Ammoniphilus sp. CFH 90114: one gene and its partner. The protein of the gene in region 1 binds, or shares a complex with, the protein of each later gene. Links are inferred from orthologs where the notes say so. Each region holds a gene or a part of one and is shown in the gene's direction. Other genes may lie near its edges.

Region 1 (7,448 bases):
ATTAACAATAAAACAACAAATATAAAAAGGGGAGAAAGAACCATGAAAAAACTAAAGTTAGTTAGTGCAACATTAGCTGTGTTCTTATTGCTTGCCGGTTGTGGCGCTAATGAAGAAGCTACAACAGCCCAACCAAAGGAAGTTGCAGCAGAAACTAAAACTGCAGAAACCCCTGCAGCTGCAGAAGAGAGCGGTCCTGCGTATCCAATGACTGTATCTCCAACATTAGCTTCAACAAAAAATGAAGAAAAAGGTACAATCACTTTTAAAGATGTGACATTCGAAAAAATGCCAGAAAAGATTGTAGTATTTGACTATGGTTTCTTAGATACATTGGATGCACTTGGTGTTAAGGGAATTGCCGGAGTTGCTAAAGACTCCACATTACCATCTCACCTAGAAGACTATTCAGGTGATGAGTACACAAACATTGGTACTTTAAAGGGCCCATTACTTGAAGATATCGCAGCGCTTAAGCCAGATGTAATCTTTATCTCAGGTCGTCAATCTGTATTCTATGAAGAGTTTAAAGAAATTGCTCCTGTAGTATTCGTAGGAACCTCTCAAAATGATTATTGGAACACTTTCTTAGCTTCTGTAGATGTTGCAGCAAAAATGTTCGGTAAGGAAAAGGAAGCTGAAGAGTACCTAGAAAAATATGACTCCGCACTAGAAAAAATTAAGACTTTAGCTGGTAACTATGAAACATCATTAGTTGCGATGTACAACGAAGGTAAATTATCTGGTTTTGCATCGAACTCTAATTATGGTTACATTTATAATATCTATGGCTTCAAACCAGTAACAGAGGATATCGCCGCTTCTTCTCATGGTTCAAACTTCGGTTTCGAAGCACTTTTAGAATTTGATCCACAAGTGTTATTCGTAATCGACCGTACAGCAGCTGTAGGTGGCGAATCAAAGATTAAAGCTGATATGGAAAATGAAATCATTAAGAAAACACAAGCATTCCAAAACAATAAAATCGTTTACTTAGATGGTCCGCTTTGGTACTTAAGTGGTGGCGGTTTACAATCTGAGCTAGCAAAAATTGAAGAAGTTTTAGCAGAATTAAAATAGGTGGAATGGGTAAGAAGTCTGTATTAAACCTCACAAATGAGAAATACTATCCGATATCGATATGTTAGTTTTTCCAGGAGGCCTTAAATGGAAAGTGAAAGACAAGTGATGATGTCGACATCTGAATTAGCTCATTTGTGGACCACCTACATGAACGATAGCATGGCGATTTGTGTTTTAAAGCAATTTTTAGGCCATGTCAAAGATAAGGAAATAGAGGGTTTACTCCATTTCGCATTAAGCCTATCCCAAGAGCATCTTCATCATATTTCGAGCCTTTTTAATAACGAAGACATTGCAATCCCAGAAGGTTTTAGTGAGCAAAATGATGTCGACTTGTCAGCTCCACGATTATTTTCCGATACGTTTTATTTATTTTACTTACATAATATGGGCAAGATTGGTGGGAATGGCTACTCTTTGTCTTTAGCTAATAGCGCTAGAACAGATATATCTAAATTTTTTGAGGGGTGTGTTCAAGCATCCGCAGAACTTTATAACAGAACAAGGGAAACTCTCCTGTCGAAGGGCCTGTTTCTGAGACCGCCTCAAATCGTATTGCCTAAACGTGTGGAGTTTGTTGAAAAACAAGGTTTTCTTAACGGGTGGCTGGGTGATCGAAGACCCCTTAATTGTATAGAGGTTATGAATATTTTCTTTAATATTGAACGCAATGAAATTGGAAGATCATTAATCATGGGTTTTTCTCAAGTTGCCCAAACAAAGGAAGTCATTGATTTTTTTGTCAGGGGTAAACAAATTGCAAGTAAACAAATTGAAGTCTTTGGATCTTTACTTTCGGAATCTAATCTATCTGCTTCTATGACTTGGGATACGATCCCCACCGAATCCACGACACCTACATTCTCTGAAAAGCTCATGATGTTTCACGTGGCTGCTTTAACAGGGGCTTCGTTGAGTCACTATGGTACAAGTTTGGGGTCGAGTCCAAGACGTGATATCGGAATGCATTATACCCGCTTTATGCAAGAGATCGCTTTGTTTGCTGAAGATGGTGCAAACATCTTGATCAAGAATGGCTGGATGGAACAACCGCCAATGGCTACGGACCGAGAAGCTCTAACTAAAAAGTAAAAATGGTAGTTCTTTCAAAGATCGCGTGTGCGATCTTTTTTTCATATTCCATTTCCTTAGTCATGTAGGTGGTTTTGTGGCAAATATTGTATACAGGGTTTCGTGTATGGACAAGATAAGTTTCGAAGTGTTGATTTTCAGGAGGTGTCATATGGATAAACAGAATAGGAATGAAGATGGAACTTCTGTAAACGGGGTTGGAGGTTCTACAGATAACCGACTTTCGGAAGGGGAAAGTCAAGAAACCTTAACCAATAGGCAGGGGCACCCCATAACCGATAATCAAAATGTGAGAACCGTAGGAAACAGAGGACCAACAACATTAGAGAATTATGACTTTCTGGAAAAAATATCTCACTTTGATCGCGAACGAATTCCCGAGAGAGTTGTTCATGCACGTGGAGCAGGAGCCCACGGTTATTTTGAAGCGTATGGAAAAGTTGGTAATGAACCGATCTCTAAATATACAAGAGCCAAACTATTTCAGGAAGCAGGAAAGAGAACGCCTGTGTTTGTCCGTTTCTCTACTGTAGTGGGCGGGGGACACTCACCTGAAACCTTGCGCGACCCTCGCGGTTTCGCTACCAAGTTCTACACTGAAGATGGAAACTGGGATTTAGTAGGTAATAATTTAAAGATTTTCTTTATCCGTGATCCCCTTAAGTTTCCTGATATGGTTCACTCCTTCAAGCCAGACCCAGTTACGAATTTACCGGACCCAGAAAGAATGTTTGATTTCCTTTCTCAGACGCCCGAAGCCACCCATATGGTTACTTTTTTATTTTCTCCTTGGGGGATTCCCGCTAATTATAGACAGATGCAAGGTTCCGGCGTGAATACCTATAAGTGGGTAAATCAAGCGGGGGAAGCCATGCTAGTTAAATATCATTGGGAACCTATCAATCAGGGAATTAAGAACCTACTGCAACATGAAGCAAATCAGATTCAGTCAACCAACCATAATCATGCCACTCAGGATCTATATCAGGCCATTAGGGAAGACAATTACCCAGAGTGGGAGCTTTGCGTTCAGATCATGAGTGATAATGAGCATCCTGAACTAGATTTTGATCCGCTTGACCCGACAAAATTATGGGATCCTGAACAATTTCCGTTCTTGCCTGTAGGGAAGATGGTTCTGAACAAAAATCCTGAAAATTATTTTGCAGAAGTGGAACAGGTCGCCTTTGGTACAGGGGTGCTGGTTGATGGGCTAGATTTTTCCGATGACAAATTACTCCAAGGACGTACTTTTTCTTATTCAGATACGCAAAGATACCGAGTAGGGACAAATTATCTGCAATTACCTGTAAATGCACCCAAGAAGCATGTGGCGACAAACCAACGGGATGGTCAAATGGAATATCAAGTAGACATGGCACCAGGACAAAATCCACATGTCAACTATGAACCCTCCACGCTTGGCGGATTGAAGGAAGCACCGAAGAGATGGACTGAGCATGAACCTCATTACAAGGCCAAGCTTGTTCGCCAAAAGATTGATCGGACGAATGACTTTGCTCAAGCGGGGAAAACGTATCGTGCATTTGATGATGTTGAGAAAAATGAGCTTGTCTCGAATTTAGTGGATGCATTAAAAATTTGCAAACCGAATATTCAAGATAAGATGGTTGAATACTTTACGAATGCTGACCCCGAATATGGTCAGCGTGTGAAAGAAGGACTAGAGAAGGCTAAACAGGAAATAAACGATCATATGAGTACAGCAGCTGCAGATATGGCTAGCAAGAATGCGGAAAATATGGGTCATAAGTCGGACGGATATTAAAAAGACAAAATCACCAGGAGGAAAGCCCTGGTGATTTTAATTTCTTCTGTAACTACGATTTTAATACATCATGATCGACATAACGTTCGCCGTTTAATTCACTGATGACGTTGATCGCTACTCTTGCACCATCACCAGCAGTAATGATTGTGTGAACGCTAACACCAGCTACCGTACCTGCTCCCCAGATGCCTGAGACGGAGGTTTGGCCTTTGGCATCGACATCAAGAACGGTCTTGATACGCGGCTCTGTACCTTCTTTTGTCTTTATTCCTACTTTCTCGGCTAATTCCACAGCAACTCCTGTTGCGAAAATGATGTGATCTGCTTCAAAAGTTTCATTGTCCGTCTCGATCTTAAATCCATTGTCCGCCTTCGTAATGTTTTGGACGGTATCTGTTACGATTTCTGCGCCGAACTTCTTTGCTTGTTCTTTTCCGATCTCCACTAGGTCTGGTCCGGTAATCTCCATAACTCCATAGTGATTTTCTACCCATGCTCTCTTGGTCATACTTTTGTCATGATCAAGAACTAATGTCTTTTTCCCTGCTTTTGCCGCAAACAAAGCTGCACTGGCCCCCGCTGGCCCCGCACCAATAATAGCGATATCGTACATACTTCCACCCCTATTTTAAAATTTACGTTGCTATAGCAACCATTTGACGAAGAAATGCAAGGTAGGATCCTTACTGGATATTAGCACACATCTTAGAAAGGATTCTCCTAACTTCTTGAAGCTCTTCCTTTGAAATTCCCTTGCATACCTGTGAATTGAATGCTTCAGCAATTGGTATGATATGATCGCCAAGTTCCTTTCCTTCCTCTGTCAGAAAAACCCTTAATGAACGCCGATCATGTTCCCCGCTGATTCGTCGGATAAATCCCTTTTGTTCAAGGTTAAGAACCATGCGAGCAATATTTGTTTTATCTTTTTGAAGTTTATCCGCAAGTTCTTGTTGATTCATTCCGTCTTTCTCCCAGAGTAGCATGAGGATCAGATTCTGCTCAGGGGCAAGATTAAAGGGAGCTAATTTTCCCTTTACATGATTCGTCAGGGTTAGGTCTGTTTGATGAATGAAAATACTGATATAGTCATTCAAGGATAATCTCAACTGAATCACTCCAATTATTGCTATAACAACAGTTAAGGTACAAAAACATTATAAGGGAAAATATTGAAAAATTCAAATCTGTGAAACATCCTGCTGTCAAGCTGTCAGACATTTACATACCTGATCTAAGCTTACTCGAGCAAAATAGTAAAGTACTATCTTATCAAACAGGGAGGGAAGTAGAATGAGTATATCTGCAGCGGAGAGAGAGATCCATAAAGTCATGAAAGAACGGAGTAGTGTAAGAAAATATAAACGTGGAGAGAAAATCCCTCCGGAAATTTTAAAGGATATTATTGAATTAGCTGGGAGTGCACCCTCCTCATGGAACTTGCAACATTGGAAGTTTCTGATTATTGAAGATCAAGACATAAAAGACAAATTGTTACCGATAGCATATGGTCAGCAGCAAGTAAGTGATTGCTCGGCGCTCATTATTGTACTTGGCGATATTCAAGCAAATGAGAATGCCGACAGAATATATGAAGATGCGGTTAAGGTTGGATACATGACAAATGAAGCTAGACAAAAATTGGTAGAGAATATTAACGGGGCTTATCATAATGTGCATAACTTTGGATTATTTGAGGCCATACGAAATGCTTCTCTGGCGGCCATGCAGCTCATGTTGGCTGCTAAATCCTATGGCTTGGATTCTGTACCTATGGGTGGTTTTAATGCTGATGCATTACGTCAAGAACTTCGTATCCCAGATCGTTATACAATTAACATGATGATACCCATCGGATATGCAGAAGCCCCTGCTCACCAAACGCCTCGATTTCCTGTTGAGGAAATTATGATTCGCAGTTTTACTTGATCACCTATTCTATAAAGAAGACAGCTATGATGCTCGTCTTCTTTTTTATGTGCTTTTTCTTGGAAGGCTTGGCAGGCTTTCACTAATGAATATGCTATGGAATTATGATAAATTATCCTAGACTTTCTCAAGATTCATATAGATGGAGGAAAAATAGGATGAGAAAATGTAATCAATTTGTTTCCGTCCTTTCTATAGCGGCACTGTTAGCTAGTCTGGCTTGGCCAAGCATGGGACAAGCGGCAACCGCATTTAGCGTAGTTGGAGTGCAAGCGATTAATGCTAGTGTTACGAATACAGATTATAAGGACTTAGGCGATATTAAACTAAAAGTTCCAATTTCAGATTTAAACAATGATGACTTCTTCTTTTTAAGATTACCAGCCGATTTTAAATTCAATATTCCAGCAGCAGCAGATGGAATGACCGATATCTCAGGTGCTATGGTTACAAAGCCTGATGGCTCAGTCAAACCGTTAATTGAAGTAGTTGGTGGTTTAAATGATCCATGGAATGATGGGGCAGCTCAGCATCTTTCTGTGTATCAAACGAACCACAACGAGCTCAAAGTGATTGTGAAAAATGTGGCGAAGGCAGAAGGAGCAGGGACGGACGTAGATACGACTTTAAAAATGAGTCTAGGAAGTGTATACGTTCCGGGGAATGCGGATTCGGCTATTCAAGCGGTAATAGAAGGTAAAGCGGGAAGTGCCTTTAACGACCAACAGGTAATCGTAGCGAACAGAGGGACTGGATTAATCGATGTGTCAGTTGATTCCCTAAAAACGATTCCAGAAGGCGGTACCGGGACGTTAGATACGATTCGATTCAAAGAAGATATCCCTGGAGCATTAATGGCAGGAAGCTCTAGTTTGAAGCTTCGTTTGCCTTTTGGGTTTGAATGGACAGAAACGAATTATCCAGTAAGCTTTGTGGATGGGGATAGTGGAGTAGTAGGAGAAATAACGGCTAGGCGTTCATCAGATACACGAGAATTAGAAATATATGTACCAACATCTACCAAATCGGCTAGCTATTTTACAATCCATCATGCTGAGATCGGAGTACAGGATTCCTCCGTTGTGAAGTTCGGTGACATTGTAATGACAGTGAGTGGATCAAGTAAAACGAATAGTACTTCTCTTGTCATAGGCAAATATGCGCCGTATCGAGTTATCGCAAAAACCGAAAATCCAAAAGATGTGCTTGCTGGGAGATCAGGCTCAAGGGATCCTATGTATACAGAAATGGGTCAGCTGGTTGTTGAAGAGCAGGCACCGGGGTCCTTGCGTTCCGGGGGATCCATCCGAATTGAATTAACGGGAGGAGTGAAGTGGGCGGTAGATCATCAGAGCAAACTAATACAGCCTCCTCAAGTTAACGCATCTTTATCTGACCTGCAAGGCCTTGAGTTTGGTGAGTGGGAATTGTTGGGAAGTTCTGGAGATACCATCAGTGCAACGATCAAAACCACTTCGAATGGTGCAAAAGGTGCCAAATTGGTGCTTAACAAAGGGTTGCTGGATATCGCTGCTGACGTAAGTCCGACTGA
Region 2 (5,200 bases), on another replicon or contig:
AAGCGGCAAGAAGGATTGAAGTAATAGCCAAGCATCATTTAGAGGTATTGCAGCGCTTGCCTAGCAAGAGTTTTGATGTTGTATACTTTGATCCGATGTTTCGCCAAAGTATTGCTGAATCGACCTCTCTGCAGGTACTTCGCGGCTTTGCTAACCCATCCCCTCTTGAAACGACCGCCATTCAGGAAGCCGTTCGGGTGGCCAGGCGTCGCGTAGTTCTTAAGGAGCGAAGGGATAGCCGAGAATTCGATCGCTTGGGATTTACCATGATCTACAACGAGAACAAGGAAGTCGCCTATGGCATCCTCGAGGTTTGAAGGAGAATAAGACATGAGTAATAAAGAGAAACTCCTCGTGATTGTAGGTCCGACTGCAGTGGGGAAAACGTCCTTAAGTATCGATCTGGCTAAGGCGCTAGATGGTGAGATCATCTCGGGGGATTCCATGCAGGTTTATAAGGGAATGGATATCGGAACAGCCAAGATTACAGAAGCTGAGATGGATTCGGTTCCTCATTATTTGATTGATATCCTTGAGCCGGATAAAGATTTCTCGGTTGCTGATTTTCAGCATCAGTCACGCCAGCTCATTACGGAAATCAATCTGAGGGGTAAGCTTCCTATGATCGTGGGAGGAACAGGGCTGTATATCCAGTCCGTCATCTATGAGTACAAGTTCTCAGAAGCGCAGAAGGACCTATCCTTGCGTACAGCCTTAGAAGAGTATACGGAACTCCATGGGAAGGAAGCACTCCATCAGCGCTTGCAGGCCATTGATCCAATTACAGCTAAGCGATTGCATCAAAATGATGTAAAAAGAGTTATCCGTGCCCTTGAAATCTATGAATTAACGGGTAAGCCGATGGCCGAATATCAACAGCGTTCTTCCGAATCCCCCTATCAGCTCTGTCTTCTGGGATTGACTATGGAACGCACACTTCTCTATGAGAGAATAAATATGAGAGTGGACTTGATGATTAGTCAAGGCCTTGTGGCTGAAGTTCAGAGATTGCTGGATCAAGGATATGATAGCAGTATACCTTCACTGCAAGGAATTGGTTATAAAGAGGTCATAGATTACTTACATGGTAAAACATCGCTAGATGAAGCGATTGAACGAATTAAAAAGAATAGCCGTAATTTTGCTAAGCGTCAATTGACTTGGTTTAGGTCTATGAAAGATATCAACTGGCTCGATATGACAGAACCTGGGGATAGAGCTGAGCTTGTCGAAAATATTCGAAGCTTTGTAGCAGGAAAGATTAGGTAAGATAACGAATATAACTGTTAAGATATAAATAGAGGAGGTAAACCCCCAATGGCAAATTCCATCAACATTCAGGATACGTTTCTTAACCACTTAAGAAAGGAAAATGTTCCCGTTACCATATATTTAGTGAACGGATTCCAATTGAGAGGTCTCATTCGTGCATTTGATAATTTTACAATCGTGATTGATAGCGATGGCAAGCAACAATTAGTCTATAAGCACGCCATCTCGACTTTCCTTCCACAACGTCCTGTATCTTTGATGCCTGATAATCAAGAGTAAGCCTTAAGTCGGAGTAGAACTCCGGCTTTTTTCATTTACTCAGATTGTTCAAATTATAAAGACTTCATCTTTTTTCGTTGACATAATGAGTAAAACGTAATATTCTCAATATCGTTAACTTCTTCACATTCGGCATTTTTCAACAGATCGAAAGATAATGTTGACAACAATGGAGTCGGATGGTAGAGTAAGAGTAACAATTAAATAAAACAATTCCAATCGGAATTGTTTTCTTATCCAGAGAGGTGGAGGGACTGGCCCGATGAAACCCGGCAGCGGATCTTCAAAGAGAAGATGCTGTGCCAATTCCACAGGACGAATTGTCCTGACAGATAAGAGCGTGACCGTGACTACTACACGTCAAACCTCTTCTCTGAGCGAAGAGGTTTTTTATTTGTCAAACAACCAAGGGCCCTGGTAGCTGACAGTAAAAAGGTTCGCTCTCCTTAACACGAATACACATATGAAGGGGAGTATTAGAAAATGAAAAAGTGGACAAAGGTGTTAACAACTTCTATTTTAGCAGTATCACTTCTTGCGGGGTGTGGAAGTTCTTCCGATCAGCCAAGTCAAGCTAGTGGCGGTGGAGACCAAGTTACCAAGATTAAAGTAGGGGTAACTGCTGGTCCTCACGAAGAAGTAATGGAAAAAGTAAAAGAGGTAGCAGCAAAAGATGGCCTTGAAATTGAAATTGTTGCCTTTAACGATTATGTGCAACCAAATAAGGTATTAGCAGAAGGGGAATTGGATGCTAATAGTTTCCAGCATGAGCCTTACTTGGAAAGATTCAAGGCAGATCATAACTTAGATCTTGTAAAACTAGCTAACAACATTAACTTCCCAATGGGACTTTACTCTACTAAAATTAAAGATGTCAGTGAACTAGAAGATGGGGCACAAGTAGGATTACCAAACGACCCAACGAATGGAGCAAGAGCACTTCAACTGTTTGAGGAAGCAGGCTTAATTAAGTTGAAGGAAGGGGTAGGAGTTAAAGCTACGATTCACGATATTGCTGAGAATCCTAAGAACTTGAAGTTTAAAGAACTAGAAGCTGCATTTATTCCTAAGGCTCTTGATGATCTTGCGGTAGCAGCAATCAATACGAACTTTGCGATGGAGCATGGATATGTTCCAACGAAGGATTCCATCTTTATTGAGCCTAGTGATTCTCCGTGGGTAAATCTTATTGCCGTACGTACAGCTGATAAAGATCGTCCAGAATTTCAAAAGCTTGTAAAAGCTTATCACTCTGACGAAGTTAAGAAGTTTATAGAAGAGCATTTCCAAGGATCTGTTGTACCATCCTGGTAGTTTTCCTTGTATGCAGGAAAAAAGAGGATTAGGAGATGCTTTTGAAAAGGGAAGAGAAGACCTCCAACAGGGGGTCCTTCTTTTTGTTTGGTCTATGAGCAAAGATGTTTGGAGGTTGGGTACTCAATGATTGTTATCAAAAATTTATATAAAACATATGAACAAAATGGACGCAATGTAGAGGCGGTTAAGAACGTTAGCCTAGAGATAAAGAAGGGTGAAATCTTCGGAGTTATTGGGTTTAGTGGTGCCGGAAAAAGCAGCTTGATCCGTTGTGTTAATCTCTTGGAGACGCCTAGTTCAGGATCTGTCATGGTAAATGGGGTTGAAATGACAAATCTATCTGAGCGCAACCTACGTGAGGCAAGGCGGAAAATAGGAATGATCTTTCAGCACTTTAATTTACTTTCATCTAGTACGGTGTTTGAAAATATTGCAGCCCCTCTTGAGTTAGCTAATACGCCAAAGCATATAATCGAAAAGAAAGTTAATGAATTATTAGGTTTAGTCGGATTGTCAGATAAAGGGGCTTCTTATCCATCACAATTATCAGGGGGGCAAAAGCAAAGAGTAGCGATTGCTCGAGCATTAGCTAATGATCCAGAAATCCTTCTTTGTGATGAAGCAACCTCTGCCCTAGATCCCCAGACTACTGACTCTATTTTGGATTTACTATTGGATATCAATAAGAAATTTCAAATCACAATTATGTTGATTACCCATGAAATGCATGTCATTAAGAAAATTTGTGATCATGTGGCGGTTATGGAAAATGGGCAGGTTGTAGAGCAGGGAAGTGTATTAGAGATATTTTCACAACCTAAAACCCAAACGACCAAAAACTTCATTAAAAATGTTTTTGACATTAATTTACCTCAAAATCTTCAACTTAAGTTTAAAAACGAAAGGGCAAATGGGGAAATCATCCGTGTCTCTTTTGTCGGTGAAACAACAACAGAACCTGTCTTTGCTGAACTGGCTACCCGTTTTCCGCTTCGTCCCAATATCTTGTTTGGGAATATAACACAAATTAAGGAAACCACCTTTGGAAGTCTCATCTTGAAGCTAACAGGTGAAGCGAGTGTAATTCAACAAGGAATGGAGTACTTGCAAAGTGAAGGCTTGAGTGTGGAGGTGCTGCAGGATGTTGACTAGTTTATTTGATCGAAGCGATCTATATATTCAATCCTTAATTGAAACTTGGTGGATGGTATTTTACGCTTTATCGATCTCGGCATTAATAGGACTCCCGCTTGGTGTTCTATTGGTGGTTACTCGTCCGAAGCATATTTTTGAGAATGTCATGATCTATAATGTCTTGAATGTCATAATTAATATTCTTAGATCGGTGCCTTTTGTTATTCTTATGGTTGCTATTATCCCATTTACGAAGTTTATCGTAGGGACTGCCATTGGTGTTAAAGGAGCTATCGTACCTCTTGTGGTCTATACGGCTCCCTACATTGCAAGATTAATGGAATCTGCTCTTCTCGAAGTGGACCCTGGAATTATTGAGGCTTTTAAATCTATGGGAGCAAGCAGAAGACAGATTATCTGGCGTGTGATGATCAGAGAAGCTAGACCAGCAATATCATTAGGTTTAACCATTGCGACGATCGGTTTGATCGGGGCAACCGCGATGGCAGGGGTGATTGGTGCGGGTGGTTTAGGAGACTTAGCGATTCGTTACGGTTATCAGCGATGGGAACTTGATGTTATGCTTTGGACTGTTATTCTCTTAATTATTATTGTTCAAGGGGTTCAGTCCATTGGGAACTATATTGCGAAACGTCTTCGGAAAAACTAAGGCATGGAGTAATCATGTAAGGGGAATGAAAGCATGAACATTGAATCAGCTGATATTATGAAAGGCTTGCCAACTCAATTTTTCGCTACGCTTGTCGCGAAGGTGCAAAGGGAGGCAGCGGCAGGACACGATATAATTAATCTAGGTCAAGGAAATCCAGATCTACCTACCCCTGAGCATATCGTGGAAGAGATGCAACGTGCCGTAGCTAATCCTATTCACCATAAATATCCCCCATTCCAAGGGCGCAGGGAATTGAAAGAAGCGGTTGCTCATTGGTATAAAAGTGAATTCGATGTTGAGTTGGATCCAGAACAAGAAGTGGCTATCGTTTTTGGGGGGAAAACAGGCTTAATTGAAGTATGTCAAGTCTTATTAAACCCTGGAGATATCTGCCTAGTGCCAGATCCAGGATATCCAGATTATTGGTCGGGGGTTGCTTTAACAGGGGCTCGCATGTCCTTTATGCCTCTTCGAGAAGCGAATCAATTCCTACCGGATTATTCAGCTATTCCTATTGAAGATGTA

Evidence for each region.
Region 2: the proteins of EIZ39_RS23625 (region 1) and hfq are in contact, whole or in part, in a crystal structure (PDB 3VU3), measured with the Escherichia coli proteins. The link is inferred for Ammoniphilus sp. CFH 90114 from one-to-one orthologs.

What each region holds. Positions count from the first base shown.
Region 1 is NZ_SDLI01000018.1:17,832-25,279, forward strand. Bases 1,730-4,645 are described here. They hold EIZ39_RS23625 (catalase), read left to right. Parts: upstream 1,730-2,326; coding sequence 2,327-3,964; downstream 3,965-4,645. Other genes in these bases: EIZ39_RS23620 (DUF3231 family protein), read left to right, coding at 1,730-2,175; EIZ39_RS23630 (FAD-dependent oxidoreductase), read right to left, coding at 4,017-4,580. Also shown: EIZ39_RS23615 (siderophore ABC transporter substrate-binding protein), read left to right, coding at 43-1,080; more of EIZ39_RS23620, read left to right, coding at 1,168-1,729; EIZ39_RS23635 (MarR family winged helix-turn-helix transcriptional regulator), read right to left, coding at 4,651-5,085; EIZ39_RS23640 (nitroreductase family protein), read left to right, coding at 5,261-5,896; EIZ39_RS23645 (copper amine oxidase N-terminal domain-containing protein), read left to right, coding at 6,055-7,448.
Region 2 is NZ_SDLI01000001.1:587,641-592,840, forward strand. Bases 1-2,934 are described here. They hold hfq (RNA chaperone Hfq), read left to right. Parts: upstream 1-1,317; coding sequence 1,318-1,551; downstream 1,552-2,934. Other genes in these bases: EIZ39_RS03055 (class I SAM-dependent methyltransferase), read left to right, coding at 1-317; miaA (tRNA (adenosine(37)-N6)-dimethylallyltransferase MiaA), read left to right, coding at 331-1,269; EIZ39_RS03070 (MetQ/NlpA family ABC transporter substrate-binding protein), read left to right, coding at 2,035-2,865. Also shown: EIZ39_RS03075 (methionine ABC transporter ATP-binding protein), read left to right, coding at 2,992-4,020; EIZ39_RS03080 (methionine ABC transporter permease), read left to right, coding at 4,010-4,672; EIZ39_RS03085 (pyridoxal phosphate-dependent aminotransferase), read left to right, coding at 4,706-5,200. UniProt on the Escherichia coli protein: RNA chaperone that binds small regulatory RNA (sRNAs) and mRNAs to facilitate mRNA translational regulation in response to envelope stress, environmental stress and changes in metabolite concentrations.